DNA from 3 places in the Glutamicibacter sp. NPDC088483 genome. Region 2 is predicted to be linked to each of the others. Evidence: riboswitches for the same ligand, from Rfam matches in the RefSeq annotation. Region 2 holds a riboswitch; each other region holds the start of a gene.
What was found. A riboswitch is a leader RNA that binds a small molecule or an ion and turns the genes downstream of it on or off. The one in region 2 is predicted to bind S-adenosylmethionine.
Positions count from the first base shown of each region.

Region 1: linked by a shared signal. The riboswitch ahead of ACIP6G_RS12000 (bifunctional o-acetylhomoserine/o-acetylserine sulfhydrylase) and the one ahead of ACIP6G_RS08255 (OsmC family protein) in region 2 are both predicted to bind S-adenosylmethionine.
Region 3: linked by a shared signal. The riboswitch ahead of ACIP6G_RS15240 (methionine ABC transporter ATP-binding protein) and the one ahead of ACIP6G_RS08255 (OsmC family protein) in region 2 are both predicted to bind S-adenosylmethionine.

Region 1 covers NZ_JBIVMP010000005.1:179,183-189,839, forward strand. Annotated here, with positions in the region: gene ACIP6G_RS11985 (type II CAAX endopeptidase family protein) at 1-608, shown strand, start outside; gene ACIP6G_RS11990 (GNAT family acetyltransferase) at 627-1,043, shown strand; gene ACIP6G_RS11995 (VOC family protein) at 1,105-1,749, opposite strand; SAM riboswitch class IV at 1,922-2,041, shown strand; gene ACIP6G_RS12000 (bifunctional o-acetylhomoserine/o-acetylserine sulfhydrylase) at 2,133-3,476, shown strand; gene ACIP6G_RS12005 (homoserine O-acetyltransferase) at 3,479-4,624, shown strand; gene ACIP6G_RS12010 (SGNH/GDSL hydrolase family protein) at 4,707-5,603, opposite strand; gene ACIP6G_RS12015 (SHOCT domain-containing protein) at 5,633-6,031, opposite strand; gene ACIP6G_RS12020 (alpha/beta fold hydrolase) at 6,384-7,034, shown strand; gene ACIP6G_RS12025 (RNA-binding S4 domain-containing protein) at 7,035-7,265, opposite strand; gene ACIP6G_RS12030 (glycine--tRNA ligase) at 7,446-8,831, shown strand; gene ACIP6G_RS12035 (GNAT family N-acetyltransferase) at 8,838-9,767, shown strand; gene ACIP6G_RS12040 (DMT family transporter) at 9,847-10,657, shown strand, end outside.
Region 2 covers NZ_JBIVMP010000003.1:309,764-320,420, reverse strand. Annotated here, with positions in the region: gene ACIP6G_RS08270 (class III extradiol ring-cleavage dioxygenase) at 1-112, opposite strand, end outside; gene ACIP6G_RS08265 (MarR family transcriptional regulator) at 536-979, shown strand; gene ACIP6G_RS08260 (DEAD/DEAH box helicase) at 1,042-4,257, opposite strand; SAM riboswitch class IV at 4,398-4,519, shown strand; gene ACIP6G_RS08255 (OsmC family protein) at 4,551-5,102, shown strand; gene ACIP6G_RS08250 (L-idonate 5-dehydrogenase) at 5,179-6,234, opposite strand; gene ACIP6G_RS08245 (SDR family oxidoreductase) at 6,224-6,994, opposite strand; gene ACIP6G_RS08240 (FadR/GntR family transcriptional regulator) at 7,167-7,874, opposite strand; gene ACIP6G_RS08235 (L-lactate permease) at 7,899-9,575, opposite strand; gene ACIP6G_RS08230 ((Fe-S)-binding protein) at 9,722-10,486, shown strand; gene ACIP6G_RS08225 (LutB/LldF family L-lactate oxidation iron-sulfur protein) at 10,504-10,657, shown strand, end outside.
Region 3 covers NZ_JBIVMP010000007.1:102,888-113,544, forward strand. Annotated here, with positions in the region: partial or broken gene ggt (gamma-glutamyltransferase) at 1-874, opposite strand, end outside; gene ACIP6G_RS15235 (NAD(P)H-binding protein) at 1,090-1,953, opposite strand; SAM riboswitch class I at 2,237-2,326, shown strand; gene ACIP6G_RS15240 (methionine ABC transporter ATP-binding protein) at 2,410-3,216, shown strand; gene ACIP6G_RS15245 (methionine ABC transporter permease) at 3,233-3,949, shown strand; gene ACIP6G_RS15250 (MetQ/NlpA family ABC transporter substrate-binding protein) at 3,993-4,865, shown strand; gene ACIP6G_RS15255 (acyl-CoA dehydrogenase family protein) at 4,960-6,177, shown strand; gene ACIP6G_RS15260 (NtaA/DmoA family FMN-dependent monooxygenase) at 6,180-7,598, shown strand; gene ACIP6G_RS15265 (CoA-binding protein) at 7,703-8,119, shown strand; gene ACIP6G_RS15270 (MmcQ/YjbR family DNA-binding protein) at 8,130-8,549, shown strand; gene ACIP6G_RS15275 (putative quinol monooxygenase) at 8,554-8,877, shown strand; gene ACIP6G_RS15280 (5'-nucleotidase C-terminal domain-containing protein) at 8,948-10,657, opposite strand, start outside.

The DNA of each region.
Region 1 (10,657 bases), on a different contig from region 2:
ACAACCCGCTGAGCACCCGCGAGTTCTTTGATTTCTCCTACCAGCTGCTGGACATCTTCTTTGCCTTGGTACCCGTCGTGCTGGCGCTCTACCTGATGAAGCGCACGACCGGACGAACTATCCGGGACATCGGTTTCGATATGCGCAAGCCGGGCAAGGACGCACTGCTCGGGGCGGGGATGTTCTTGGCCATGGGAGTAGGAACGCTGGGCGTCTATGCCGCTGGGCGGGCACTGGGCGTCACCACGGCACTGTCAGCAGCGAATCTTGGCGATTATTGGTGGAGCGTCCCAGTGCTTCTGCTGTCGGCTGCACGTCATGCAGTCCTCGAAGAAGTGCTGATGCTCGGATTCTTGTTCACCTACGCCAAGAAATTGAAGCTGGGCCTGTGGAGCACGATTATTGGTTCTGCGATGATCCGAGGCAGCTACCACCTGTACCAGGGGGTGGGGCCGATGATCGGCAATATGCTCATGGGCGTCGTCTTCGGCTGGGTATACCAGAAGTACGGGCGGGTGATGCCGCTGGTTATCGCGCACTTCCTGCTTGATGCCATCGGCTTCGTGGGATACGCCTTGGTCGGGCCGGCCATCGGAATCGGCCAGTAGCGCCGGTAAGCTGAGCCAATGCAGATTACCGTGCTGCGCGAAGAGGACCTTCGCCAAGCAGTTGAATTGTGGGAAGCAACTGGGCTGACTCGTCCGTGGAATGATGCGCTCGCCGACGCCCGACGGGCTTTGGCCGAGCCTACTTCCACGGTGCTGTCCATCGTTGAGAACGATCAACTCATGGCTACTGCGATGGTTGGCCATGATGGCCACCGAGGTTGGCTCTACTATGTTGCGGTGGATCCGTGCCGGCAGGGCAACGGACTGGGAAGGGCGCTGGTGGATGCCGCTGTCCTGTGGCTGCGGGATCTCGGCGTGCCCAAGGTGCAGCTCATGGTCCGCGAGGAGAACTCTGCCGTCATCGATTTCTATGAACGGCTGGGCTTCGAAGACCAGCACGTCGCGGTCCTGGGGAAGCGGCTGGACCGGCCTTAAGGAAAAGAAAGTAGGTGGGGACGCCATTGTCCCCGCCTACTTGCGATCTCTGCGGAACTGTTTACAGCACCACGGTTCCGGACTCGGTCTCAAAGGTAACCGACATGATGCCCGGAGTGCCATTCGGCGCTTCATATTGCATGGTGACAGCGCCCAAATTGACGTTCTGCGGCTGGCCCAGCCAATCCAGCACCCGTTCACGCGAGCCGGCGATGGCGATCTGGCTGATGGCGCCGGCAGGTTCCAGCGCCTTGGACGGATGCAGCTCCTCGGATCCTTCATCCCAGGAAATCAGGTACGGGCACTGCGGATCGGCGATCAGGCCCTTGATGCCAATCTGCTGCCAGGTCAGTTCGCGGCCATCAGGGAACTTCCGGTTGCCCGGCACCGACTTGCGGCCCAAGCGGTCCTCGGCACTGGATAGGTCCTCCACCGAGACGCACCAGCCCATCCAGCCGCCGCCGAGCTCCGAACGGGCGCGAACCGCCTGTCCGAAGGGTGCCTTGTCGCTGGCCGGGTGGTTCAGGACTTCAACCACCTCCAGGTACTGGCCGTGCTTGAGCGGGAAGATGACATTGCGTGTTCCGAATCGTGGATGCACGCCGCCCTTGACGAATTCCAGTCCAAGGGACTCGGAGATTCTTTCAGCGGTTGGCAACAGCCCGTCTGGGCCGCATGCATAACTTACGTGATCTAGCCTCATCATGTGCCCATCATGGCAACATGTGATGCGAGTCTCTACTTAGGCACACCTAAGTGCCGTGATGCTATCGAATACTCTGCGATGAACCTGCAATATTCGCGAAATATGACCGATTGAGTCCAATGACGAGCCCTTGCGTTGCAAAGATCTTCGGTTTTCGGGCAAACTGGTACCAGGTCATGAGTCCCAGTAACAAGCCCCGGCTTACTGGGCGGCAACCCTCCAACCGCGGTGGGGTGCCCCGGGTGAAGACCTGGCCCTTGAACGCACAAGGCATCAAGGACAAGCGCGGGTTACCCCTGGAAGTCGTCACGATATGGTGCTTCCTGTCGGTGTCTTTTCAGTGGCGTACCCCCATAGTCATGAAACGCTATTTGGAGGAAACCATGAGCAATAACTGGTCATTTGAAACCCGTCAGATCCACTCCGGCCAGACCCCGGATCCGACGACCGGAGCACGGGCTCTCCCGATTTTCCAAACCACCTCTTTCGTCTTCCCCAGCGCCCAGAGCGCTGCTGCACGTTTCGCGCTGCAGGAACTGGAGCCGATCTACACCCGTATCGGCAACCCGACCACTGACGCGGTGGAAACCCGCGTCGCTGACCTGGAGGGCGGCGTTGGAGCACTGCTGCTCTCTTCGGGACAGGCTGCCACCACTTTCGCCATCTTGAATTTGGCCGAAGCCGGCGACCACCTGGTGGCCAGCCCCAGCCTGTATGGCGGAACCCAGAACCTGCTCAAGCACACGCTCAAGCGCCTGGGCATCGAGGTCACCTTCGTTTCGGACCCGGACAACCTGGATGATTGGCGTGCCGCGGTGCGTCCGAACACCAAGGCCTTCTTCGGGGAAACCATCTCCAATCCGCGACAGGACGTCCTGGACATCGAGGGCATCTCGGCGATCGCCCACGAAGCTGGCGTGCCGCTGCTGGTGGACAACACCCTGGCCACCCCGTACCTGATCCGCCCGATCGAGTGGGGCGCGGATATCGTGATCCATTCGGCCACCAAGTTCCTTGGCGGCCACGGCAATGCCATTGCCGGTGTCATCGTGGACTCGGGCAACTTCGACTTCGCCAAGGACGCCGACCGCTTCCCGGGATTCAACACCCCGGACGAGTCATACAACGGCCTGGTCTTCGCCCGCGACCTGGGTGTCAACGGCATCCTGGGCGCCAATCTGGCCTACATCCTCAAGGCCCGCGTGCAGTTGCTGCGCGATTTGGGTTCCTCGGTTGCGCCGTTCAACGCGTTCTTGATCGCGCAGGGCCTGGAAACCTTGTCGCTGCGCATTGAGCGCCACGGCCAGAATGCCGTAGAAGTTGCCAATTGGCTCGAAGCCCGCGAGGAAGTGCAGAAGGTCGCCTACGCAGGCCTGAAGTCCTCGCCTTGGCATGAGCGTGCGCAGAAGTACAGCGATCAGGGCGCCGGCTCGATCATCGCGTTCGAACTGGAGGGCGGTTCGGAAGCCGGCCAGGCCTTCGTGGACGCACTGGTATTGCACTCCAATGTCGCGAACATCGGCGACGTGCGCTCATTGGTCATCCACCCGGCCTCCACCACCCATGCCCAGCTCTCCGAAGCGGAGCAGGTTGCGGCCGGCGTGAGCCCGGGACTGGTGCGGCTGAGCGTCGGACTGGAGAATATCAAGGATATTCTGGCCGATCTGGAACTGGGCTTCCAAGCTGTTGCAGCCCTCGAGAACAAGGAACTGCAGGAAACCCTCTAGGCATGGCATCCATTGTGACTACTGAAGATACTCTGCGCGCCGAAGAGCTCGCCGGCGGACAAGACGGCATTTTGCGCCGTAAGTCCGTGGGGGAGCACCACTTCGAATTCGGTGGATTCCTTCCGGACGTGGTGCTGGCCTATGAAACGTGGGGGACGCTAGCAGCTGATGGCTCCAACGCGGTGCTGGTGATGCATGCGCTCACCGGTGATGCCCACGTTGCGCAAGGCGATTCGCAAAGCGCCGGCTGGTGGGAAGAGCTCGTAGGCCCCGGCGCCACGGTTGACACTAATGAGTACTTTGTCGTGTCCATCAACATGGTGGGTGGTTGCAATGGTTCCACCGGCCCCTCGTCCTTGGGCGACCAGGGCCTGCCCTACGGTTCGAGCTTTCCTTTCGTCACCATCAAGGACTCGGTGCGCCTTGAAGCGCGGCTGGCCAAGCAACTGGGAATCGATTCCTGGCATGCGGTCATTGGCGGTTCGATGGGCGGTGCGCGCGCGTTGGAATACGCCGTCGAGTTCCCCGACCAAGTCAAGAACCTCGTAGTGATGGCCTCGAGCGCGCAGGCGACTGCCGAGCAAATTGCCTTTGCACAGGTGCAAACCCAATCCATCCGGTTGGATCCGCACTTCTGCAATGGCGACTACTACGGCAACGATGCGCGCCCGGACGCCGGTCTTGGCTTGGCTCGCCGCCTGGCCCACATCACCTATCGTTCCGAGGCCGAGCTTGAAACCCGTTTCTCGCGCAACCCGCAGGATGGCGAGAAGCCAACGGGTCTGCTCGAGGGGCCTCGCGGGCGGTACCAGGTGGAAAGCTATCTTGACCATCAGGCCAGCAAGTTGGTGAATCGTTTCGATGCCAACAGCTACCTGGTGCTCACCGAGGCGCTGATGAGCCATGATGTGGCTCGCGGCCATGAATCCCTGGAAGCCGCCTTGGCGCGACTGGCGAAGGTCAACGTGGTGGTTGCCGCGGTAACCACTGACCGGTTGTACTTTCCTGAGCAGTCAGTGAAGCTGGCTTCGTCGCTGGCCAAGCCAAAACCGGTGCACTACATTGATTCGCCGATTGGCCACGATGGATTCCTGACCGATGCCACGCAGCTCGATGGCGTGCTTCGGACCTTGGTGTTCGGAGACTGAACCCCGGAAGGGGCTCGGGAAGATTTCAAAGCCTGAAGCAGTTCCGCCAGTAATCGGTGGAACTGCTTCAGGCTTTTCATGCCTACTTGGCGCTGTCGCCGGCGCCGAGCGAGTCGTTTGGCTTGGTCTGCGCAAACGGCGTGGCCGAGGGCCGTTTCGGGGTGATGCCGTCGCCGGAGGACTGGTGGCGCAGGCGGCGCAATACCCAGGGAGCAAGATGCTCACGCGCCCACTGCAGATCCTCCTTGCGGGCTTCCCTCCAGCTGCGTTCATCCACGGCCGGAACGATTTCGGTGTCCAGCGGATGCGCGACGTTCAGCGAGTCCAGTGCCATGGCGGCAATGCGCTGGTGCCCGGCGGGGGAGAAGTGCAGGCGATCCGGTGCCCACATCTGGGATTGGTGCAACTCCTGCAAGGCCCACATGTCCGCCACGATGGCGTCGTGGCGGGCGGCTACGGTGCGCACGTTTTCGTTGTAGATCGCCACCTTGCCTCGGATGCTTCCCAAAACCGGGGTATCGCGAATATCGGGCCCGGTGAAGAGCAAGAGCGTGGCGCCCGTATCGGTGAGCTTGGCTACCGCATTGTCGAGGATATCTGCAATCTTGTCTGGATCCCCGCCCGGGCGCAGGACGTCGTTGCCGCCTGCGCAGAGAGAGATCAGATCGGGCTTCAGGTCAATGCAGGGATCGAGCTGTTCGGCAACGATCTGGCCGATCAGCCGGCCTCGAATGGCGAGATTGGCATACGAGAAGTCCGGGACGGTGCGGCTGAGCTCGTGGGCCAAGCGGTCGGCCCAGCCAAGGTGGCGGCCGGTGCTCGACGGGTCGGGGTCGCCGATGCCCTCGGTGAACGAGTCCCCAATGGCGACATAGCGGCGCCACGGATGCAGTGGGGCATTGGCGGATGTTGATGGTTCAGAAGCAGAATCGTTTGGCACGAATCTATTGTTACCAATGGGTAACTTATAGTCAATCATTCCCGAGGATGATTCCATGAGCCGCCGTGCTAGACGCTCAAAGCGTCCCGGCGCGCCTGCAAGTACTCGTCGCGGGTAATGATTCCTCGCGAGTGCAGGGAATCGAGTTCGGCAAGCTTGTCCTCAAGGGATTTTTCCGGCGCCAGCATAGCTGAATTAGCGGCTCTTGCCATCAGTTCGGTTTCCAGGGTCAGCGGATCAAAACCGGCGCTCTTGGCTTTGCGGTAATTGCGCACCGCCACGAAGATGATCAATCCGATAACGGCGATAAAGAGCATGGCGAACAGGGGAGTGCCGACTGAAAATACGGTGTCCACGTTTTCGAATAGGGACGAAGCGCTTCCCGGGTCCGGTTCGATGTACCCTAAACTATCGAGATCCTCTTGCAGCTGCCCCGGAATATTTTCGCTGTATTCAATTTCGTCCATGGCGCCTATTCCTAACTCTGTCGCTGTCGCTGCCTCGTCCGGCGAGAGCGGCGTTCCGGAGGGCCGTGAGGCCGTTGGTCCAGTTGAACACGAAAAACTTGGAAAGCTAAGCAATTTTTACAAGATTTATAATCTTGTAACATGTCAACTGGATTTCCAGGCCTTGGAAGACCAAGGTTCCAGGAGAGTGCCGGCCAACGCCATCAGCAGATTCGACGGCGATTATGGGGAAGTTCTGCGGCACCCGGGCGCTGCCATCGCCGGTGGCCGGGGACTTGATGGAATCGGGTCGCGGAAGCGCTGAGCTAGCTGTAGTTCCCCGCTACGTCCTGTTCGATAGTCTTGGGGAACTATGACTATCCCGGATCAGGCTCCAGTGGCCATCATCTCCCGTAACGACGAATCCCGCCTTGGAACTCCGCTGCTGGTGTTCCTGCACGGCTATGGCTCGAATGAACAAGACCTCATGGGGCTCTCGCAGCATCTGCCCGAAGAGTTCACTTACCTCTCGGTGCGCGCACCGCTGCAAGCAGGCCCGGGGTACAGCTGGTTCCCGCTGACCCAGGAAATCGACTACTCCATCGAGTCGGTGGCACGCAGCGTCGAAGCGCTATGGGCATTGCTGGAACCGCTGGTAAAACAGCACTCCTCGATCACCCTGCTCGGTTTCTCCCAGGGCATGGCCATGGCCACTTCATTGGCACGCTACCAGCCCGATTCCATTGAAGCCGTCGTCGGGCTCTCGGGCTTCGCCGTGGATCCCGGGCCCCTGGAAATATTCGACGACGCGAAGCTGGCAGAAAAGCCGCTACCGCTGTTCTGGGGCCGCGACCTGTCTGACCCGGTGATCACCCGGGACAAGATCGAATACACCCTGGGGTGGGTCCCGGGGCACACCGAATTGGCCAGCGAAACCTACCGGCAGATTGGCCACTCGGTGTGCATGGAAGAACTACAGGATGTGGCCGAGTTCCTCAACAGGGTCGTCCTGGGGAAAAGCTGACTACTGCTGGGCGGTGACCTTCACGCATTCACCATTCACGCACACCACGTCGCCGGGGCGGATCTGCGCCCCGCGACGGGTGTCCACCTCTCCATTGACGGTGACGATTCCGTCGGAAATCATTTCCTTGGCGTGGATGCCATCCTCGGCCAGGGAGGCAAGTTTGAGCAACTGGCCCAAGCGGATGGACTCGTCGCGGATTTCTAGGTCAAAAGCTTCGTTGGCACTCATGGCTTCCATTCTTCCCTAAATAAGTGCGCTGCATCGTAAGAATCGGCCAAAGGCGTGGAAGTTCACGTCGGCGTTACCTGATTCGGCTTCGTCTGCAGGCCGCGGAAACGATACCCTTGGAAGGTATGTATTTTTCTACGGACCGCAACCAGCGGCCTCGTAATTCCCATTGGAGTTGATATGGCGCCACAGTCCAAGCTAGACCAGGTTATTTCCCTCGCAAAGCGTCGAGGATTCGTTTTCCAGGCTGGTGAAATCTACGGTGGTTCCCGTTCGGCATGGGATTACGGTCCCCTGGGCACCGAACTGAAGGAAAACATCAAGCGCGAGTGGTGGCAGAACTTCGTTCGCGGCCGCGAGGACATGGTTGGCCTGGACTCGTCGATCATCTTGCCCAAGGCTGTCTGGGAAGCGTCGGGCCACGTGGCCACCTTCACCGACCCGCTGGTCGAATGCATCCAGTGCCACAAGCGCCACCGCCAGGACCACCTGATCGAGGCTTTCGAGACCAAGAAGGGCCGTGCCGCCAAGGACGGGATGAGCGAGATCGCCTGCCCTGACTGCGGCACCAAGGGCCAGTTCACCGAGCCGCAGATGTTCTCCGGCCTGATGAAGACCTTCCTGGGCCCAGTGGATACCGAAGCCGGCCTGGCCTACATGCGTCCGGAGACCGCCCAGGGCATCTTCGTGAACTTCGCCAACGTGCTCACCGCCTCGCGCAAGAAGCCGCCATTCGGCATCGGCCAGATCGGCAAGGCTTTCCGCAACGAAATCACCCCGGGCAACTTCATCTTCCGCACCCGCGAGTTCGAGCAGATGGAAATCGAGTTCTTCACCGCTCCGGAAGATGCCCCCGCCTTCTTCGACCAGTGGGTCAAGGATTGCTGGGCATGGTTCCTGGATCTGGGCATCAAAGAAGAGAACCTGCGCCAGTTCGACGTGCCAGAAGACGAGCGCGCGCACTACTCGGCCGGCACCATCGACTTCGAGTACCGCTTCGGCTTCCAGGGCTCGGAGTGGGGCGAGCTCATGGGCGTTGCCAACCGCACCGACTACGACCTGTCCAGCCATGCGAAGGCTTCGGGCTCCGAGCTGTCCTACTTCAACCAGGCCACCGGTGAGCGCTACACCCCCTACGTGATCGAGCCTTCCTTCGGCCTGACCCGTTCCATGATGGCTTTCCTGGTCGATGCCTACACCGAGGACGAAGCACCGAACACCAAGGGCGGCGTGGACAAGCGCACCGTGCTCAAGCTCGATCCGCGCCTGGCTCCGGTCAAGGCCGCGGTGCTGCCGCTGAGCCGCAATGAGAACCTTTCCCCGAAGGCCAAGGACCTGGCTGCCGAGCTGCGCAAGCGCTGGAACATCGACTTCGATGACGCCGGTGCCATTGGCCGCCGCTACCGCCGCCAGGATGAGATCGGCACCCCGTTCTGCATCACCGTGGACTTCGACACCCTCGAGGACCAGGCCGTGACCATCCGCGAACGCGACACCATGTCCCAGGAACGTGTTTCCCTGGACCAGGTCACCTCTTACCTTTCCGAGCGCCTGAACGGAGCCTAGAGCCCGATGAACGAACTGGAATTCCGCCTGTGGCGCTCCGGGGACGACCTCCAGCTGCTGCAGATCTTCGGCGACCCGCGTTCCCCGCAGGCCCACCAGGACCGCACCATGCTGCGCGAAAACAGCGATGCACCGTTCTCCCGCACGCTGGTAGCCACCGTTGACCAGGTGGCTATCGGCGCCGGCGTGGTGTTCGCTTCCTCGCTGCATCCGCAGCGCCTGTGGCTCTATGTCGAGGTAGCCGCCGAGCAGCGCCGGTCCGGCGTAGGCACCGCGCTGGTTCAGCAGCTGCGCAAGCAGATCCCTGCGGGCCAGGCTACGGAGCTCAAGGCCCGCTATACCGTGACCGCCGGCGATCCTGCGGCCGCGGCGGCTGGCTTCTGCCAGTCGCTGGGCCTGGGCGAAATCCAGGTCTCGCGCGATGTCATCCTGGAGCCGGGGGCTCTGGCTGAACCGGTTTTCGACACCAATGACCGGGTGATCGAGGACCTGTCCACCGGCAGTGTCGAGCTGACCCAGCTGGTGATGGATTTCTACAACGCGGTGCACACCGATTGGGATCCAGCCAAGATGACCGTGGGCTCGGCGCAGCGCATGCTGCTCGACGAGCACACCGGCGCGCAGGGCGCCCTGGTGCTGCGCGACAAGCCGAAGCGCGAGGGCGGTGTTCCGCTGGCTTTCGCGGTCAGCTACGTGCCCGCCCGCGAGAACGCCCCAACCGACGTGCTGGTAGGCCACAACCCGGCCTTCAGCGATGACGAAGTGGCAGAAGCGGTGCGCGACATGGTCGCCATGCTGATCCACCAGTACCCGGTGAAGCTGGAAGTCGACTCGTCGATGTTCGTCCTCTCCTCGCTGATTGATGCGTTGGCAGTGGTTGACCAGGCCACCGTCATATCCACGACGCATATCCTCGCCAGCGACGCGGCGAAGTAATGCCAGCAAGAACGGGACCCGCCTGGCGGGTCCCGTTTTTGCCATTCTGCACCAGCCTCCACTTCTTGAAAGAACTCCGTTGACCACCAGCACCACCATGACCGCGCAGGTCCGCTCCGGCGGAAAGATCCTGTTCATCCTGCTTGCCATCGCTTCGGGCCTGCTGCTGTGCGTGCAGTCGCGCATCAACGGGGCGCTGGGCGCGAAGCTGGGGGACGCCATCGCGGCATCAACCATCAGCTTCGGTGTCGGCTTGGCGGCATTGGTACTGCTGGCCATCTTTGTTCCCGCGGTGCGCGGCTCGGTGGCGCAAGTGCCGCGCGCCTTGGCCCAGGGCTGTTTCCCGCGCTGGTACCTGGTGGCCGGCGCGGTAGGTGCCCTGATTGTCTTCAGCCAGGCCGCAGCGGTGCCGCTCATTGGGGTGGCGCTGTTCACCGTCTGCCTGGTGACCGGCCAGGCAATCGGTTCCATGTTCATGGACCGGGTGGGCTTTGGCGGGGCCGCGCCGCGCAAGATCAATGCCTTGCGCATCCTCGGCGTGGTGCTGACCATTATCGGCGTGGTTTGGGCGGTCAGCCCGCGCGGAGCCGACGCGGACCTTTCCTCCTTGCTTCTGCCAATGGCGCTTTCGGCAGCCGTCGGCATGCTCATGGGCTTCCAGGCAGCTGCCAACGGCGCGCAAGCGGCGGCTTATGGCGGCGCCACGGCGGCGACCCTGGTGAACTTTGCCGTCGGGTTCGTGGTCCTGGCGATGGTGATGCTGGTGCGGTTGCCTGCCGGCATCGGCCTGGACCCGCTGCCAGGCACCTGGTGGTACTACATCGGCGGACTGCTCGGTTGCCTGTTCGTCGGCATCACCGCCCTGGTGGTCAAGCGGCTCGGAGTGCTGG
Region 2 (10,657 bases):
CGAAAGTGCCGGACCAGCTAGCCAGCTCCTGGGTCCAGCGCTGGTCGTCGGCGAGTGGCGGTGCACCATGGCTAAGGAACAAGACGGGAGGGGTATCGGATAGCTGATTCATGATTAAAAACTACCAACCATTAGTTGAAGCGTCAAGCTTTATTTTCATGAATCCCGATATCCAATTCATGCAAGACCCTCAATGCTCTCCAAGAGGCCCGTGGACAGTGCGGACAGATTCGCCGCACCACGTTGGGTCCAACGCCAGCGGCAACGGAGGCCATGGCTTTCTTGCTCTGCTTCTGAGCGGCGGCGGAAATCTATTGCTTCTCTAATCACAAATGCAATTGGCAAGTCGTTCCTAAGCTGCGCCGGAGAAGTGGAACTGTACGGCTTTGCAGGCATCAGGCGTTGCCTGGCCAGTCTTTTCCAAGCCATTAATTACGCTCAGCTGGGGATTCGCAGTACGTTCAACACTTCGGCTTCGAACGGCTGCGGTTTCCAATATCAGACTTATTGACCATTAATCTTTAGAATGGTTTGTATGCAAGAAGAAGAACTGATGCAGACGGTCGAAGAAGAATTCACCGCCATCTTATTGCGCGCCCGCCAGATGCTGATCCGTCGCGCCAAGATCATCCACCCGGACCTGCAGGATCCGGGGTACCGCTTGCTTGCAGTGGTCATCCGTGATGAAGCCCAGCAACAGGGAGCACTCGCAGAAAAACTGCGTCTGGACAAGGCGACTATTTCCCGCCTCGTGCAGCACCTCGAGTCTCTGGAACTTGTCACCCGCACCCAGGATCCTTCCGATGGCCGGGCCCAGCTGGTCTCGGCAACAGAAATCGCCAAGGAGAAGTGGCGCTCCAGCGGTAACACGCTGCGTGAGGAACTGCGCCGCCAGCTCAAGGAATGGGAAGCCGCCGAACTGAAGAATTTTGGAGATCTCCTGCACCGCCTCAACGACAGCTTTGAACAGATTCTCTAGTTCCCGATCTTCAGCTGAAGCCTTGGAGACCTTCTGGTTTCCAAGGCTTCAGCTTTTTAGGCTCACTCCATCAGCGCCAGGAAATCATCGGCGCTTAACGCCGCACTCTGCGCGGCTTGGGCAGTCTCTCCCAGGACATCATTGAACAGCTGCGTCTTCTTGGCCTGCAGCGCGAGCACCTTGGATTCGATGGTGTCCTTTGCCACCAAGCGGTACACATAGACCGGACGAGTTTGCCCAATGCGGTGGGCCCGGTCAATAGCCTGGGCTTCGGCCTGCGGGTTCCACCATGGGTCCAGCAAGATGCAGTAGTCGGCGGAAGTGAGGTTAATGCCGAAGCCGCCGGACTTCAGCGAGATGAAGAAGACCGGGAAATCTCCCTCGCCGAAACCGTCAATCAGTTCCTTGCGCCTAGGGCCAGTTGTGGACCCATCAAGGTATCCGTGCTCAATGCCCAGCTCTTCAGCGACGTCGCGTGCCTTGGCCAAGAAACTGGTGAATTGGCTAAAGACCAGAATCTTATGCCCTTCAGAAACCGCGTCCCCCATGAGTTCGCGCAGCATTTCAAGCTTCGCGCTCGGGGCATCGCCCTCCCCTACCAGGGACGGATCCAAGGCCAGCTGGCGCAGCAAGGTCAGCGATTGGAGAATCTGGAAGCGATTCGAATCAACGTCGTCAACCAGGCCCAGGACTTCTTGCCGCACGCGCTGGAAGCGGCGGTCATAGGCTTTGCGGTGCCCCGGCTCCAGTTCGACTTCCAGCACCTGTTCGGTCTTCGCCGGCAGCTCTGGAACGACCTGTTCCTTGGTACGGCGCAGCACGAACGGACGCAGACGGCTCTTCAGGCGCTCCAAGCGCTCCTGGTCTCCGTCGGCAATTGGTTTCTGGTAGTTGTCCTTGAAGGACTTCGCACCGCCCAACAGGCCCGGTGCAGCCAGTGAGACCAACGCCCACAGTTCCATCAGGTTGTTTTCCATGGGTGTGCCAGTGACCACGAATTTGCACGGCACTGGCAGCTGCCGGGCCTGCTTATAGCCTTTGGAGGCATGGTTCTTCAGCTGCTGGGCCTCGTCCATGATCATGACGTTGAAGCCGGCTGCTTCGAAATCCTCATAGGCCAGGCGGAAGATCGTGTAGCTGGTAACTACCAGCTGGGCATTACCGATCTGCGCAGCCATGCTTTGGCCGCTCTTTCTAGCTGTTGAAGTAACGCCGGTGACGCTCATCTGCGGCGCAAATCGCTGCGCCTCATTGATCCAGTTACCCACCACCGAGGTAGGAGCCAGCACCAGGAATTTCTGTGCAGGATCCTCGACGCGCGCTTGTTCAAGGCAAGCCAGCAGCTGGACGGTCTTGCCCAGACCCATATCGTCGGCAAGGACGCCACCGAGATCATGGGTACGCAAGAAGTTGAGCCAGGATAGGCCGTGGCCCTGATACGGGCGCAGTTCAGCGTTGAACGTTTCCGCTAGCTGGACCGGCTGCATTTCTTCACCGCTTTGCAGCGCCTTCATGGTCTGCAGCCACTGGTTGTGCTGGGCTTCGATAATGCCCAGATCCACCAGTTCTTGCCACCAGTCGATGCTCAACTTATGGATGCGGATCGTATCGCCCTGCACCGTGCCCAGCTCCCCGGCCTCTGATATCAGCTGGCGCAGCTGCGTGAAATCTGCACCATCAATCGGGATCACCGTAAGGTCATCGAGGACGAGATACTCATCTTGCTTGGTCAAGGCCTCCAGCAGCAGTGGGAACGGGACCTTGGTCTCGTCCAGGAGCACTTCCACAGACAAGTCGAACCAGTCCCCCGTGCTTTCGCCGGCTTCGACACTGACAGCGGCCGGCGCGTGGCTGATCCGGTACTTCGGCAGCCTGTTCTGCTCTTCAACGACCACATCAGGATGCTCTGCCAAGAGCGGCAATGCGTAGACCAAGAAATCGATGGATTCGGAGGTGCTGAATTCCTTCGGCGGGAAGATTCCTGAAGAGGTCAGTTGCCCCAAGGAAGCCTGCGCGCCGAGCTTGTCCTGCACCGAAGCAGCAATTTCCTTTTCCACGGCATACTGGCGGGGGCCCGCGGAGGCGTACTCCCAGGAATAGCTCACGGTCAGCGGAGTTCGGATGCTCTCCAGGGACAGCTTGAGGCTGGGGCGTGCTGGAACAGGGATGCTGTAGCTGTCATCCTCGCTCTTCAACGGTGCCATCAGGCGCAATCGATCCAGGTGCTGGCGCTCGAAAAGCTCAACGCCTTCCTGCGGGATGGATTGCGCACCGGATTCAATAAATGTGGCCAGTTCCTTCGTGACCGGTTCAGCGAACCGGGCCAAACCGATTTCCCTGGCCTTCGGCAAGGGGCTGGACGCGTAAGTCAACAAGGTCGGCGGCGTGCCTATGGGCAAGAGGTAGACGTGCTCTTCGCTCGGCCCGCGCAGCTTCCCTTCAATGCTCAGGCCATGTTCACCGCGACGCACATCCACGTGTGCCATGGCTGGTTGCTCGCTGAACTCCACCGGGGCCTTGGCCGTAGAACCACCGTTGACGATCTGCACTCCAGCTTCACGCAGGGCTTCGAACGCATCCAGCAGGTCCTGGCCTGGAAGATCCATCAAGGAGATCCACTCCTTGGGATCCCACGAATGGCGATAAGTATCTTGTTCAACGTGTTCACGCAACCGGTCCAATTCAACGACCGCACGACGCTGCTTCTTGGAGAACCGCGCATCAAAAGCAACATTGCGCCAGCTGATCCCGGTTTGGATCCAGGGGCTCTTGGTTCCCTGGCGGGCCGGGCGTGCCTGCAAGGTCAGCGCGTCCTCGCCGCCATAACGGGGTTCGCTGACCACTTTCAGGATCAATCCCAGCGGTTCTTCGACAGCCAGCGGCTCATCGGAAATGACTGGAAGCAGACGGTCAAGGCTACGTTCCCACTGCGGCTTGCTATTGCGTTTCCATGCGTGGGGATCCACCCCGGAGTCGGAGACGAAGAAGCCCTGGTCTTCTTCGGTGGTGACCTCGATGAGCAAGGCGGCGACATCTTCACAGGACTGAACCCCCGGATGCTTCCCGCAGAAGCTGGTGAAGCTGATATTGCCCTCGGTGATTTCCAATTGGGCCATCACCGATTCGCGCAGCACCACACCGGAGATGCGGGTAGATCCCGGTTGCATTACCCGGTTGGCGATCTGCACTTTTCCGGAATCACACAGGAACTGGCCCAGGTTGTATTCGGATTCGGTCACCAAGGTCTGGGCCGCAGAAAGTGTCAGCTGGAATTCCATACTCGCCGTTCATTGTTCGTGCAGTGGGCGCCCGAGAGCTAGATTCCATCTTAGCGAGCCGGAAAGCAAGATGCCCGGTGACGAAAAGTTACTTCTGCCCTTTACCCGCGGGCCCTGCAACCGATAGAAATTAATCACTGAATCACGAGTTCCACTCTTTGAGCCCTGGCTGAGTGGACGGCAACCCTCCTGCGTCATTGTGCGGGGTGCCCCAGGTGAAGATTCGACGCATCTTGACAGCCAAGATGCGTAAGCGATGGCGCCCCTTGCGCCAGAAAGGGGATCAATTCCCCATGACTAATGCAGCATCTGCCCCAACCGTATCCGAAGACCGCGCACAGCGCCTGCAGGAAGCAGGCAAGGGCTGGGGCGAACGAATTTCGGCTGCCCCGCAAAGTGCCCAATTGACTTTCACTGTGGAGGGCGAAGGCTTCGATTCAGTAGCCAGCAACATTGTCTCGGGCAAGCACACCTTCCAGGTCGACGAGCCAGCTGCCCTGGGTGGCAGCGACCTGGCCGCAAGCCCCGTGGAATACGCGCTCGGAGCGCTCATCTCCTGCCAGGTTGTGGTCTACCGCTTGTACGCGCAGAACCTCGGCATCCAGGTGGACGACGTGAAGATCCAGGCCAATGGCCACCTCGATGTCCGCGGACTCTTCGGCATCGACCAGACCATCCGCCCCGGCTTCTCGTCGGTGGATCTGGACATCCGGATTGCCGGACCGGAATCAGCTGAACGCTATGAAGAACTGCGCCGCGCAGTGGATGCCCACTGCCCGGTGCTGGACCTCTTCGCCAATCCGGTGCCCGTGACAACCGCGGTAAGCATCGCAGAGACCAACTAGAGTTCGCTGAAGCAAAGAGCACCGCGGCGGCCCCCGACTTCAGGGGCCGCCGCGGTGCACTTCTAGCTGAAGCCAACTACTGCCCCAGGAAGTTCAGCAGGACTTTACCGGAGCGAGCCGAATCCTTCGCCGTTTCAAAAGCTTCAAGCGAATCGGCGACCGCGAACTCGTGGGTAACCGCCTCGGAAACCTGCAGCGACCCGTCGGCCAGGGCAGCAAGCACCTGGTCGATTTCGTCGTTGAAGCGGAAGGAACCAACCAGTTCCAGCTCGCGGGTAATAGCCAGCGAAATAAGCGCCGGCTGTTCTCCAGAGGGCAGCAACCCGACCATGACCACTCGACCGCCGCGCACGGCACCGCGCACGGCGGAGGCCAACCCGCGGAAGTTGCCGCTGGCCTCGATCACCACGTCCGCGCCCACCTGGGCAAGAGCTTCCTGGTCACCGGCGCGCAAAGTTGAAGTGGCACCGAGTTTCCCGGCGATTTCCAACGGCTTCTCGTGCATGTCCACTGCGATGATTTCCTTGGCTCCGGCACGCTTGAGCACTGCTACAGCGAGAGCTCCGATCGGCCCAGCACCAATAACCAGCACCTTCTTGCCGGCGACTTCACCGGCGCGCGACACCGCATGCCAAGCAACCGCAGCCGGTTCTGCCAGTGCCGCATCACGCAGTGCTAAGCCAGCAGGCAGCTCACGCAGCATGCGTGATGGCAGGTTCACTTCGCGGGCGAATGCGCCCTCGGTGTGCGGGTAGCGGGCGGCCGAGCCCAGATAGGTGCACCCCGGGGAAAGATTCGGGCGGTCGGCCGGGTAGGGTTCCCCGGTCTCGCCTGGTGTTGCCGGGTGCACGGCGACTTTGGTTCCGGCTGCCGGCCCGCTGCCGTCAGCGGCGGCCTGCATGACGGTCCCGACGATTTCATGCCCGAGAACCATTGGAGCCTTGAGGATCGATTCCCCGGCGGCGCCGTGGCTCCAGTAATGCAAGTCTGATCCGCAAATACCGCCGTAAGCGATGGCAACGCGTGCTTCATCTGCTCGCGACGCTGCCAGCTCGATTTGTTCAATACGCAAATCACCGGCTGCATGGGCCACGACGGCCAACGTGCTGGTGGCGAGGGAATTAGACGACAACGCTCATGCCTCCGTCGATGAAAATGGTCTGCCCGTTCACGTAGTTCGATCCATCCGAGGCCAACCAAACTGCTGGTCCGGCCAGATCCTCGACAGTTCCCCAACGGGCAGCCGGGGTGCGGCCCAGAATCCAGGAATTGAATTTCTCGTCATCCACCAGATTCTGCGTCATCTCGGTGTGGATGTAGCCCGGTGCGATGCCGTTGATTTGCAGTCCCGAACCAGCCCATTCGGCGGTCATGGCGCGGGTGAGATTGCGCAGGCCGCCCTTGGCCGCGGTGTAGGCGGAGATGGTGGGGCGGGCCAGGTCGGTTTGCACCGAGCAGATGTTGATGATCTTGCCTTCGCCACGCTGCACCATGGAGCGTGCGACTTCTCGGCCTACCAGGAATGCGCTGGTGAGGTTCGTGTCGATCACGCGCTGCCAGTCAGCCACCTCCAGATCCAGCATGGGCACGCGGTGCTGGATACCCGCGTTGTTCACCAAAATGCGGATGGGGCCGATGTTCTTTTCAATGGCTGCGATGTTCTCGCGCACGGCGGCATCATCGGTGACATCGAAGCAGGCGCTATGGATTCTTTCGGTGCCATGGCGGGTACCGAATTCGGCGGCAGTTTCGGCCAGGCGTTGCGCATCTCGGCCGTGAAGGATGATGGTGGCACCGGCATCCGCCAAGGCACTGGCAAGTTCGCGGCCAATGCCGCGGGAGGATCCGGTGACCAGGGCCAGGCGTCCGGACAGGTCAAAAAGTTGGCTCATGAATTCCCTCGCATGAAGTGTCGATGGTACATCGACGGGAACCCATCAGCGGTATGAACCAGCTGTTAAATCCGAAAAATCAGCCCCGTCGCTTCCCCAAAACATATCAGATATAAGAGGTGCGAGGTGCCTTAAAGTCCGACTTATTTACCTGAAAACTATCCTGCCGGATCTAGCGGGTCTGCGAGTAGAACCAGTTGATGTGCTCTTCGAGTAGCTGGGCCGCCCGTTCGCGCTGGTTCGTCGCGAATGCGTGGTGGATGGCCTTGTGCTGGCGGCGCAGGACGCGCACCACCGGCTGCCAGGCCTCGTCGCTGGGCACCGATTCGGAGACATAGTCGCTGATCGAGTTGCGCAGCGATTCCATCATCGATTCCACTACCGCGTTGCCGGCCATGGAGGCCAGGAGCACATGGAACTCGGCATCAATGCGGTGGAAGGCCTCGCGCGAGAGCTGCGCGTCGTCCATGCGCATGATCAGCACCGCGGTGCGGTCAATGACCTGCTGGGCATGGATCGGATCGCGCGGCGTCATTTGCGCTGCCCAGGTTTCCAGCAGGATGCGAGATTCGACGATCTCGCGGACGTTGATCCCCTTGGCCGCCAAGTGCAGGCGCAATGCCTGCGAAATGCCTGCCGAGGGGTTGGAGATGATCACCGCTCCGGAGTTGGGCCCGGAGCCGGTGGAAGTCTTGATAATGCCCATCACATCAAGGATGCGGATGGCATCTCGGACCGAAGCCCGCGAGATCCCATGCTGCTCCGCGAGCGCACGCTCGCCGGGAAGCTGGTCTCCAACGGAGAGCTTCTCCTTGCGCAGATCCTCTTCAATTGCTTGGAGAACAATCTGGTACGCACGCGGAGCTGGGTTTACTGGCATCGGATCTATTTTAGCCGTTCACGGCTAAGGCAGCATCCAGGACAGAACCGGGGTGGACTGCAGGTAAACCAAGCAGCACAGCACCAGCAGCATGCCTACGGACCAACCGGCAACCTTCTTGAGGATCACCGACTCCTGGCCTTCCATCTTCACCGAGGTAGCGGCGATGGCCAGGTTCTGCGGGGAGATCAGCTTGCCGACCACGCCGCCGGAGGTGTTGGCGGCAACCAGCAGGTTCGGATCGATGCCGGCATTGATGCCAGCGGTCTGCTGCAGCTTGGCGAACAGCGCGTTGGCCGAGGTATCCGAGCCGGTCACCGCGGTGCCGATCCAGCCCAGGATTGGCGACAGGAAGGCGAAGAATGCGCCGGTGCCTGCCAGCCAGGTGCCAATGGTAATGGTCTGGCCCGAAAGGTTCATCACGTAAGCCAGGCCCAGGACCGAGAGGATGGTCAGCGCGGCGTAGCGCATGTTGTAGACGGTCTTGCCGATTTCGGCAGCACCCTCGGCGAAGGTCATCTTGTACTTGCCGTTGCCGTCGTTCTTCGCGTAGACCAGGGCCACGATCAGGCCGGTGATCAGCAGCAAGGTGCCCGGGGAGGAAAGCCACTGGAAGTTGTAGACGGTCGAAGATACCGCTTCGCCATCAGCATTCAGGATCTTGCCGTCCAGTCCTGGCCAGCCGAACTTGATGTCCGTGGTTGCCAGCCATGCAGGAATGTCCACGCCCAGCTTCCACAGCTTGGCCACGCCGAAGATGACGATAACCAGCAGGTACGGGAACAAAGCCATCCAGGTGTTGACCGGGTGCAGCTTGGCATTGGCTTCGTATGGAATTGCGGCGGCTTCAGCAGTCAGCACGCGCTGGCGTGCCTCGTCGGCACCCTTTGGAGTCCAGAAGCGCAGCAGGATCACTGCGGCGGCCAAGCCAACCAGCGCAGCAACGATATCGGTCAGCTCATAGGAGAAGTAGGTCGAGCACAGCCACTGGGCGACACCGAAGGAAATGCCGATGGTCAGCGTTGCCGGCAGGGTTTGGCGCATGCCGCGCCAGCCGTCGAGGATCAGCACCAGGATCGATGGGACGAACAGCGCCAGCAGCGGGGACTGGTGTCCAACGATGGCGCCGATGTCGGCAGCCGGGATGCCGGTCAGGGCACCGGCGGTGGTGATCGGGATCGCCACGGCGCCGAAGGCCACCGGGGCGGTGTTGGCAATCAGCACCGCGCAGGCTGCGCGCAGCGGCGACAGGCCCAATGCCAGCAGCATGGTGGCGGTAATCGCCACCGGTGCGCCGAAGCCGGCCAGCGCTTCAAGCAGGCCGCCGAAGCAGAAAGCAATCAGCACGGCCTGGATGCGCACATCGCCGCCGCCGATGACGTCGAAGACGCGGCGCAGGTCTTCGAAGCGGCCCGACTTGACGGTGACCTGGTAGAGGAAGATCGCCATGACAACGATCCAGACGATAGGGAAGGCACCGAAGACCATGCCCATCAGTCCGGAGTTCAATGCCAATCCAACCGGCATGTTCCAGCCGAAGATCGCCACGAGGATGGCAACAGCGAGCGAGCCGAGGCCGGCCCAGTGGGCCTTGACCTTGACTACCGCCAGGAGTACGAAGAAGGCTACAAGCGGGATCAGTGCGATGAGCGCTGAGACAGCTATGCTCCCCGCAATCGGATCCGTGGAAGGTGTAAACACGGTGTGGGCGTCCTTACTCGAGATGGTCTGACCATATGTGGTCCGACCACCAAGAGTACAAGGTGAGAGCTATCACAACAAGTCTTGACTATTACGAAGTGCGTGGCATAGTATGGTCTGACCACACCCTGAAAGAGTCATTTATTATGCGAATTGCTCTCTTTGCCACGTGCATTGTGGATGCTATGTATCCGGAAACCGCCAAGTCGACAGTGAAAATCCTGGAACGCTTGGGCCATGAAGTAATTTTCCCCAAGGCGCAAGCCTGCTGTGGGCAAATGCACATGAATTCCGGTTATATGCCTGAAGCCCTGCCCGTGGTCGAAAACCACATCAATGCCTTCGACACCGAAGACTATGACGTCGCGGTGGCCCCCTCGGGCTCCTGCGTTGCTTCGGTCAAGCACCAGCACCCTTTCCTGGCAGAGCGCCTGGGCAAGCCGGAGCTCAAGGAACGCGCAGTTGCCGTGGGCAAGCGCACCTATGAACTGAGCCAGCTGCTGGTGGATGTCCTGGGGATCACCAACGCCGCCGAGCAGCTGGGCAGCTACTTCCCGCAGACCATCACCTACCACCCTTCCTGCCACGGCATGCGTTCGCTGAAACTCGGCGATCGGCAACTTGATCTGCTCAAGACCGTCGGCGGCATCACCGTCAACGAACTTCCGGAAGCTGACCAGTGCTGCGGCTTCGGCGGTACCTTCTCGATCAAGAACTCCGATGTCTCCACGGCAATGCTCGAAGACAAGATGAAGAACATCTGCTCCACCGGCGCCTCGGCCTGCGCGGGCGGCGATGCCTCCTGCCTGATGCACATCGGCGGCGGACTTTCACGCACCGGAGCCAAGCCAAAGACCCTGCACCTGGCAGATATCCTGGCCAGCACCATGGAAGAGACGGTGTCACTGTGACTCAGGTATTCCTCGGCATGCCTGCCGGCGGGCAGGGCAACCTGTTCGAGACCGAGCCATTCCCCAAGGCCGCGCACCGCGAACTGGGCAACACCCAGATGCGCAAGAACCTGCGCCACGCCACCCACACCATTCGCGACAAGCGGCTGAACGTTGTCGGCGAGCTTCCGG
Region 3 (10,657 bases), on a different contig from region 2:
AGTTCACCTTTGTCGGTGCCTGCTCCACCACTTCGTAGCCGGCCAGGTCGGCGGTGCCCAGCTGCCCTGCGGGAACCGGGAGGGTGGTGTCTTTGCTCTTTGGCGGCGCCTGTACCGTTTGGGCGATGTCGGCAGCCAGTTCGCCCTCATAGAATCCATCAATGCCTTGCTTGGCCAGCATCCGGTAGGTGTGTGCGAGATCCGGATTCTTGAAAATGCTCCCGACTTCCGGAGCATCTCCGCCGGGCAGGAACAATTCGCTCGTGGAGGTGAACGCGGCGAACCGTTCCTTGTTGTCCAGGGTCTGCTCGCGGAACGTCTCGTCGATGACAAAGCCGCGTGAAGCGATCTGGGTCGCCGGCCGCAGAACCTGTTTCAGGTTCTGCGAACCCCAATTATCCAGTGCGCGCTGCCAGGTGGCCACTGTCCCGGGCACGCCTACGGCCACACCACTGGTGACCAGGTCCGGGGTGAAGTTATACGGCTCGCCGGTTCCAGGATCGATGAAGGCATCATGCCCAATGCCTGCCGGGGCGGTTTCGCGGCCGTCGATGGTGCTGACCTTGCCCGACTTCGCATCGTAGTGCATGAAGTATCCGCCGCCGCCAATGCCTGCGCTATAGGGTTCGGTGACGCCCAGTGCCGCCGCGGTTGCCACAGCCGCATCGACGGCGTTGCCTCCCTTGCGCAGGATTTCGATGCCGGCAGCCGTGGCTTCCGGATCAACCGACGAGACTGCGCCTCCAGTGCCGATGGCGGTCGGGTCCTTCTGGGTGTGCCGTGGTTCGGCGCTCGCCGGAAGCGCTGAGAAAGCTCCCAGGCCCAAGGCGATGGCTGCCGCGCAGGCAACTGATCTTAAACGTACTCGTGGCATGCTTTGATCTCCTCTGCAGGTGGGGATGAAGTATGCGCAAATTTACGGGAGCGGGAACTCGCCACGCGGTTGTGACACGCAGCACCATGGGTTTGCGCGGCAATTTCGGCATTGCCGCGCGAATATTCCGGGTTGTGACGCGTTAAAGCGGCGGGCAGGCACCGCGGCCTCGATCGCCGCCAGTGCCTGCCCGCTGGAACCCTAGTACACCTGGGCTACTTGTCCAGGTTGTCCTTGATGACTTTGCCCAAGGAAGCCGGGGCGCGGCCGATCAGCTGAGCCAGCTCCCCGGAGTCCACCTCCAGCGCTCCTTCTCGAATGCGCATGTCGGTATCGACGAGGATGTGCGCGAACGGTCCGGGGACGCCGGCATCAGCGTAGATCTTTTCCAGTTGCCCGGGATCCATTTCCTGGTAGGCGATGTCCTGGCCGGCGGCAGCGCCAACCGCGCCAGCAAGCTGGGCGAGGGTGAATGGCTTGTCGCTGCCCAGCTCGTAGATCCTGCCGTTCTGGTCTTCCTCGGAAAGCAGCACGGCCGCAGCGGCATCCGCATAGTCTGCACGGGCGGCAGCGCTGATCTTGCCGTCGCCGGCGGCACCGAGCACCGTGCCGCTGTTGAGGTAGCCCATCAACTGGTCGGTGTAGTTCTCGATGTACCATCCATTGCGCAACAGCACGTAGTCGATGCCGGATCCGGCCAGCAGCCGTTCGGTGGCGATGTGCTCCTCGGCGAGCTTCATGCCGCCGGACAGGGCGTTGGCAATGGAGGTGTAGGCGATCAGCGAGACATCCACGTGCTTGGCGGCATTGATGACGTTCTCATGCTGGGCAACGCGCTGGCCCACCTCGCTGGCCGAAATCAGCAGCAGCTTGTCTATGCCTTCGAGTGCGGACACGAGAGTTGGCTGGGCGTTGTAATCGGCAACACGGGTTTCCAGGCCTTTGCCTGCCAGCGGTTCCAGCTTCTGCTCGGAGCGGCCAATGGCGACCAGATCAGCGGCATTCGCCCCGCGCGCCAGCAGCGCGTCGATGACTAGATTTCCAAGCTGTCCGGTGGCACCGGTAATTGCGATCTTCATGGGGTCCTCTCGTTGGTCTGCATCTGCTACAACCACCGTAGGCATCGCTGAATTCCCCACCCAAGATTGCTGGCACAAGCCAGCGAGAGATGGGCAGAAACTGCAAGGCTTTCGTCACAAAGAGGGGAAGTAGCGAAATGTGTCAGATTGCTACGTGGATTATTGCGTGATTTCAGCGTGGATCCGTCCGGACTATGACTTGATGACGCCGATTGAAGTAACGTTTGCCGGCCTGCGGGCGTGGACTCCAGACTTGAATTGTTCGGCTCGTACAACCGAACGCACACCATCCAGAGCGACTGAGAGATCTGGCTCAACGACGTCGCAGCAACCACCCGAGAGGGAGCGGTGCTACAGCCAGAACCGATGGAGTACTTTCACTTCGCGACGGAAAATCTGTGGAACGCAGATGATTTTCGCGAAGTGCGCTCCGCATAACCAAGCACCAAGGGAGCGATGATGATTCGTCTTGAAAACGTAACGACCGCCTTCGGCAAGGGCCAAGATCAATTCACGGCCGTCAAGGATGTCTCGCTGGAAATCCAGGCCGGAACCATCCATGGAATTATCGGATTTTCCGGTGCGGGAAAGTCAACGCTATTGCGCAATATCAATTTGCTGCAGCGTCCCACGTCGGGCCAGGTCATCGTGGATGGCGTCGAACTGACCGGGCTCAGTGAAGGAGACCTGCGAAAGCAGCGTCATGAGATCGGGATGATCTTCCAACACTTCAACCTGCTGAACAATCGCACCGCGCAACAGAACGTCGAGCTGAATCTGAAGTTCGCTGGTGTTCCGAAAAAGCAACGCCGTGAACGTGCGCTGGAAGCCCTGTCCATAGTGGACCTCGCTGACAAGGCTGCCGCCTATCCAGGACAGCTTTCGGGCGGCCAGAAACAGCGCATCGCCATTGCCCGCGCGCTGGTCACCGAGCCCAAGGTCCTGCTGTGCGATGAGCCAACCAGTGCCGTGGATCCTAGAACGACAACGTCGGTGCTGCAATACCTCAGTGACATCAACGCCAGCCTTGGCATCACCACAGTCATCGTCACCCACGAGATGAACGTTATTAAGGCCATTGCCGACAAGGTTTCGGTCATGGAAGACGGAGCGGTAGTTGAAGAGTTCGCCCTGAGTTCGTTGCGAGAACCAGGCTTTGAACCAGTGACGCCAATCGGCCGCTACCTGATCAGTGACGAACTCACGCTTAACCGCCAGCCAAAGCAGGACCAAGCCGTCGCTGCCACCGTAGCCCGCGTATAGAGAACCTGGATTACCAATGAATTTCACGTCAGTAGTGCTAGCCACGAGCAACGGCAACGCAGCAGCTTTCAGTTTTGACCGCATCATCGAACTTGCCCCGGAAATCTGGGTCGCCATGGCGCAGACCTTTGCGATGCTGCTGGTTTCCATCCCGATCGCGATTCTCCTGGGAACCCCGCTGGGCATTTGGCTTTACTCGATGTCTCCCAACGGTTTGCGCCCACGTCCGCGACTGCACCGAATCGTTGACGGGCTGGTCAATACAATCCGTTCCTTCCCATTCCTCATCCTGCTGATCGCCATCATCCCGTTCACCCGATTCGTTGTGGGAACTACCATTGGCACCGCGGCGGTTATCGTTCCGCTGACCATCAACGCGATCCCCTATTTCGCCCGGTTCGTGGAGCAGAACATCAGCCAGCTTGGCAATGGCGTTGTCGAAGCAGCGCAGGCCATGGGCGCCACCCGGGGACAGATCATCCGTGAAGTGCTGCTGATTGAAGCCAAGCCTGCACTGCTGTCTTCCATCACCATCATGACCGTCAGCTTCATCTCGTATTCGGCCATGGCCGGACTGGTCGGCGGAGGCGGTATCGGCGACTTCGCAATCCGCTACGGCTACTACCGCTATGAAACCGGAGTCATGCTGCTAGCCATCGTGTTGATGATCCTGCTGGTGCATGCAGTTCAGTTCGTCGGAACTCGGCTATCGCGCGCCGCTGACAAGCGCTAAACACAAAACCCGCTCAACTCGCATTTCAGTAAAGGACAACACCATGGCATTCTCTCGCCGCACCTTCCTAACTTTCACCGCCGGCTCCGCCGCACTCCTCGCGCTGGCTTCTTGCGGCCTGGCAGGTGGACAGGCCGCCGGCACCGGTGACAAGACCATCAAGGTTATTGTCACCGAATCGGCCCCATCGCAGGAACCAACCAAAATCGCACAGAAGCTGCTGGCCGAAAAGGGCTGGACTCTGGAGGCTACCTACGTCACCGACATCGTGCAGCCGAACCACGTGGTGTCCAATGGCGAATACGATGCCAACTTCTTCCAGCACGGCGCTTACCTGGAACAGTTCAAGAAGGATCAGAACGTCGACGTGGAGCCGGCCTTCTACATGTACAGCTCGCCTGCCGGCGTGTACTCGAAGAAATACGACGACATCAAGGACCTGCCCAACGGTGCGACCATCGCACTGCCTGTGGATACCGCCAACAACGGACGCGCTCTGGCCCTGTTGGATAAGGCCGGTGTCCTGAAGGTAGCTGAGGGCAAGAGCGTGATTCACTTGTCGCAGAACGACATCCTGGAGAACCCCAAGGGCTTCAAGTTCGTTGAGGTAGATCAGCAGTCGCTCTCAAAGACCCTGCCTGACGTGGATGCCGGGTTCCTTTTCGCCCGGCTCGGCGCCGAGATCGGACTGAACCCGAAGGACGCACTGCTCTTCGAAGAGGAAGAAGAAGCGCTCCCGTACATCAACATCATCGGCGCAAAGCCAGGGTTTACGGACACCGAAAAGGGCAAGGCGCTGGAAGAGGCCTACCACTCCGATGAGGTGCGCGAATGGTACGCGAGCTACCTCGACGGTGCATTGGGCACTCCTTGGGACCGCGATCTCGAAGCGGACTTCGCCACCTGGAATAAGTAGGCCCTTGGCCCCACGACGCTGAACTTCGGCGTTGTGGGGCACCACATTTTCCGACTCCTTTACTCAAAGTATCGACGTTCTGCAGGGAGAACCCATGACGATGATCGCCGCGCCCGCAATCGAAAGCCGCTACCAGGAACTTCTGGAGCGATTCCAAGCGGTCTTTGCCAGAATTGCTGAAGGAAGCTGTGAACGCGAGCAGCAGCGCATCCTGCCTTTCGAGCAGGTGCAGTGGCTCAAGGATGCCGGTTTCACCACGCTGCGTGTGCCAGAAAGCCATGGCGGTTCGCCTATCAACCACGAGCATCTGTTCCGCTTGCTGATTGAGCTGGCCGCGGCGGACTCGAATGTGGCGCACCTGCTGCGCAGCCACTTCTCCTTCGTAGAAACCATCTCCCTGCAGCCGGCAGAGTTCCAGGACCGCTGGTTCCCGCGGGTGCTTGCCGGGGAAATCTTCGGCAACGCTGCGACCGAGCGTGGCGGCAATGCCCTTGGCACCACCAATACCAAGCTGGTCCAGACCGGGCAAGGCTGGGTGCTGCGCGGCGAGAAGTACTACACCACTGGCTCGATCTTCGCCGATTGGGTAGTGGTCATGGCGACCACCGACGGGATTGAGGGGCGCCAATACGCCATCGTCGATCGCCATGCCGAGGGCGTGGAGATCTTTGACGACTGGGATGGCTTCGGCCAGCCGCTGACCGGTACCGGCACCGCGATATTCACTGACGTTGCGGTGGAAGAAGCCAATATCATTCAACGCAAGATAGCTTCCACCCTCGAACCTGCCTTCTTCCAGTTGTGCCTGCTCGCCGTACTGGCAGGTATCGGCAAGGGGGCCCGCAATGCCGCAGCAGGCATCGTTGCCAACCGCACGCGAACCTTCAGCACCGGCTCCGGCGCGCTGTTCAAGGATGACGTGCAGATCCAGGAACTTGTCGGCCGTTTGGCGGCCAATGTCTTCGCTGCAGAGAGCATCGTGGTCACCGCAGCCCGGGAACTGGATTCGGCGCTCGACGAGGATCTGGGCTTGGACCCGCAAGCGGCCTACCTGCGCGCAGAGCTTGCCGTCCAGCAAGCTCACGTGGCCACGCCGAAGCTGGTCCTGGACGCCACCAGCGAGCTCTTCGACGTCACCGGGGCCTCGGCGATTTCGACCACCAAGTCGCTGGACCGCTTCTGGCGCAATGCCCGCACGGTGGCCACCCACAATCCGGTGGCCTTCAAGGCACGCTCGGTGGGGGACTACTTCATCAACGGCACCGTTCCTACTGGATTGAACTCGATCGGCGAAGCAAAGGCAGGAAAATAATCATGGGTACTTTCAACGAACGCCCGCGCTTGCTGCTTTCGGCCTTCTTGATGAACACCTCCAGCCATATCCTTGGCGGAATGTGGCGCCACCCCGAAGCGCAGCAGCATCGGTTCCATGAACTGGGCCTATGGGTTGACCTGGCCAAGAAGCTGGAGGATGCAAAGTTCGATTCGCTGTTCTTCGCTGACGTGGTTGGCCTTTACGGCGAGCATGAGGGTGGTTGGGCATCGCACGTACGAAAGGGACTGCAGGTCCCCAGCCATGATCCGCTGGTCCTGCTTTCGGCATTGGCCGCCAACACCAAGGACATCGGCCTGGCGATGACCAGCTCGGTCATCCAATCCCATCCATTCCAGTTTGCCCGGCAGATCTCCACCCTGGATCATCTCTCGCAGGGGCGTGTGGCCTGGAATATCGTCACCAGCGTACTGGAAAATGCGCACCGCAATTTCGGCGGGAAAGAACTGGTCGGGCATGATGACCGCTACGGTTGGGCCGAAGAATACGTGGACGCCGCCTACAAGCTGTGGGAGGGCTCCTGGGAAGAGGATGCCTTGCTGGCCGACAAGATTTCCGGAATCTACGCAGATCCGGCCAAGGTCAACAAAATCAACCACCGCGGCGACTACTACTCCATTGACGGTCCGCACCTGGCACTGCCAAGTGCCCAGCGCACCCCGTTCCTGTTCCAGGCTGGTTCGTCGGCACGCGGTTCGCAGTTCGCGGCCACTCACGCCGAGGCGACCTTCCTCTTTGCCCCGCACGCACAGTACGTGGCGAAGAAAAATGCCCAGCTGATCGAGCACCTGGCTGCTGCCGGACGCGGCCGCGATGACATCAAGGTCTTTGCCGGCTTGTCCTTCCTCATCGGTTCCACCGAAGCTGAAGCCAAGGCATTGGAAGCCGAATACGAAGAGTACCTGGACTTGGATGCCATCATCGCGCACATCGGCGGCGGTATCGGAGTGGATCTGGGCGGACTGGATCTGGATACCCCGATCGGCCAGATCCAGACCGAGGGTGCGCAGGGAGTACTTGAAGCAGCCCGGGCTTCGGTGCCCGGCGGCAATCCGACCCTGCGCGACTTGGCCTACTACCGCGCCAAGGCACAGCAGATTTCGGGGACCCCGGAACAAATTGTCGATGAGCTCGAACGCTGGCAGGATGCTGGTATCGATGGCCTGAACGTGATGAATCATGTTCTTCCCGGCTCCTACGACAACTTCATTGAAGGAGTGCTGCCCGAACTGCGCCGCCGTGGCCTGGCCCAAAGTGGATATGCAGAGGGCAGCCTGCGCCAGAAGGTCTTTGGCCGTGGCGATTACCTGCCCGCCCATCATCCGGCGGCTAAGCACCGCGGGGCGTTCTCGCAGAACAGCGCGGCAGCCACTGGGAAAGCGGTTCAGCTGCAGCAGTGAATTCCGAACGCTTGGAAGGCCAGCGGTGTGAGCGGTTCCTGCCAATTGGACGTACTTCAGTACCTGGACGCCAAAAGTGCCAGCAACGCGGTATGGTGTCGTGCATGGACACGCAGCACGTAAATAATTCGGCAACAATCCGCAGGCTGTTGAGCACGCCTGGACGCTGGGCGGTTGTCGGGCTGACCAACAACCCAGCTCGCGTAGCTCCGTCCATCGCCCGTTTCCTGCGTGATGAACTGTCGATGCAGATTATTCCCGTGTCGTTAGGCGCGGAAACTGTAATGGGCGAACCGGGCTTCGCGAAGCTTGCTGACATTCCAGGCCCCATTGACGTGGTGGATTGCTTCGTGAACTCTTCCAAGGTGGGAGACATCGTTGACCAAGCCATTGCCGTAGGAGCGAAGGCGGTGTGGTTGCAGCTGGGCGTCATTGACGAAGCTGCCGCCCGACGGGCCAAGGATGCGGGACTGGACGTAGTGATGGATACCTGCCCCAAGATCGAGTACCCATTTCGCTAGTGAGACATTGATGGCAACAACAGCTGGGCAAGAAGAATTGGAAAATGCGTGGGCGCAGCTGTGCCTGCGCATGCCGTGCGCTTACGCCGATTACCCCTTCGGCCCTGACAGCACCGTATTCAAAGTGGCGGGCAGTGATCCGGGCAAAGGCAAAATATTTGGGCTGCTCATGCACCTGCAAGGCGAATTAGTGCTGAACCTGAAATGCGAACCGGCTCTGGCAGACCAGCAGCGCAGCGAGCATCCGCAGATCACCGCGGGCTATCACATGAATAAGAAGCACTGGAATTCGGTTCGTGCAGGACTCGACCCGCAACTGATGGGCGAGCTCATCGAGGATTCATACGATTTAGTGGTCGACAGCATGCCCCAAAGGGATAAAGAATACATTCGTTTGCAAGGCGCAATTAACAAGGGAACCCTAGACTAGAGACATGTACTTCATCGTTGTTAAATACCAAGTAAAGCCAGAGTCCACCCCGAACTTCATGGGCCATGTCGCTGAATTCACCGCGGCAACCCGCGCCGAAGAGGGCAACATCTTCTTCGATTGGTCCGTGAGCGTCGAAGACCTCAACGAATTCGTCCTGGTTGAGGCCTTCCGCGATGACGAAGCCGCGGCAAACCACGTGAACTCCGCCCACTTCGCAGCCGGTCTTGAGTCCATGCGACCACACCTGGTCTCCACCCCGAAGATCGTTTCCCGCAAGGTAGACGGCGAAGGCTGGGATTCCATGGGCGAACTGGTCATCGACTAAGTTATTGGGATAAAGGCAAAGGGAAGAACCTCTTGGTTCTTCCCTTTGCCTTTATCTTTGCCCTTGGGCTCTAGCGTCCGGCCTTGTTGCCGAAGCGGCGTATCAGTACCAAGGCGATGCCTGCCAGGACAACGACACCGGCGACGATGCCGATCCAGCTGGTGCCGAATCCGGTATCAGCTAGGTCTTCGGAGTCCCGGTTCTGGGAATCATCCTTCTGCTCATCCTTAGGCTCGCCAGACGAGTCAGGGGACCGGGTCGCGTCCCCAGTTGGCTCTGGCGAACTGGTAGGTTCTTCGGTCGCGTCGTCGGTTGCATCCTCAGATGGTTCCGGCGAATCAGTTGGATCCCCGGTTGGCTCATCCGAAGGATCCGGCGACTGCGTTGGCGCAACAGGCTCTTGCAGGACCGCGCGGCCCAGCGGAGCCGGCTCAACAACGTCATGTGCCTTGAAGTAGTTCACGGTGGCGTCCAAATCGATCTGGCCGGAGTCAGCATGATCGGTGCCGGCGGCAAACGCGGCGAAGTTATCGCCACCGGTAGCCAGGAATGCATTGGCTGCGACACGGAAGGTTGCTTCCTCGTCCAGTGGCTCGCCCTTGAAGGTGATGTCCTTGATGTGCTCGCCCTGGGCAGCGTCCTCGACGTAGGTGTAGGCGAGACCCTCGGAAATACCCAGATGCAGCTTGTTGCGTTCCGATCCTGCAGGCTGCCACTGCTGCTCCAAGGCCTCGCGGATCTGCGCCCCGGTGAGGTTGAAGGTGATCAGGGTGTTGGCGAATGGCTGGACCTCGGCTGCGGCCTTGTAGGACACTGTGCCATCTTGGCCGTAGAGCAGGTCGGCACGCAGGCCGCCTGGGTTCATGAATGCGATCTCGGCTGGTTCGCTGGCGAAATCCTCATTAGAGGTAGCCCATAGGTGGATGTCGGCTACGGTGTTGCCCAGAGTGGATTCAACGCCTCGGTCCTGGCCGGGTTCTTCTCCACCACGAAGGATGTCTTCAGAGATGGCGCCGATCTTCACGCTGCCGACCACTTCAGCTTCCGTTTCAGCGGCGCTAACGATTTCTGCGACCTCGGCATTGGCATCAAAGTTGCCCACCCATTCGCCGTCAGCGCCCTCGGTTGCCAAGGCGATGCGCTCGGTAGCGGCCTCGGTGACTTCGCCAGTCTCAGGATCTACCTGCAAGGAAATCTTGCCCAAAGTGGTGCCGTACTGGTGGGACTGGATCACCGGGCGGCCCGCGATTTCGCAGTCGTAGGACTGGTGGGTGTGGCCCGAGAAGATCGCGTCGATCTCGTTGCTGGCCTCGCGAACGAGCTCGCCATAGGCGCTGTCTTCTTCGGCAATATCTGCGCACTGATCGCCAGCGGAACCGTTGTGGGTCAGCAGCACCACTACATCTGCCTCGCCGTTCGCTTCATCGCCATCGGAGAGCTGCTCAGCTACACGGTTCGCTGCTTCCAGTTCGCTGCCGAAATCCAGGTCGGCGATGCCAGCTGGGGAAACCAGTGAAGGCATGTCTTCGGTAACGGTGCCAATGAAGCCCACGGAAATACCGGAGATCTCGCGGATCGCGTATTCCTGGAGGGCAGGAGCCGTGGTGCCCTTTTCATAGACATTGGCGCCCAGTGCGAAGTCTGCGCCGTCGACACCGCTGGAATCGGCGTAGCTGTCGATGACGCGTCCGGTCAGGTCCGCGAATCCCTTGTCGAACTCGTGGTTGCCTACTGCCGAGACATCCAGGCCGCCAGCACCCAGGGCAGCGATGGTTGGTTC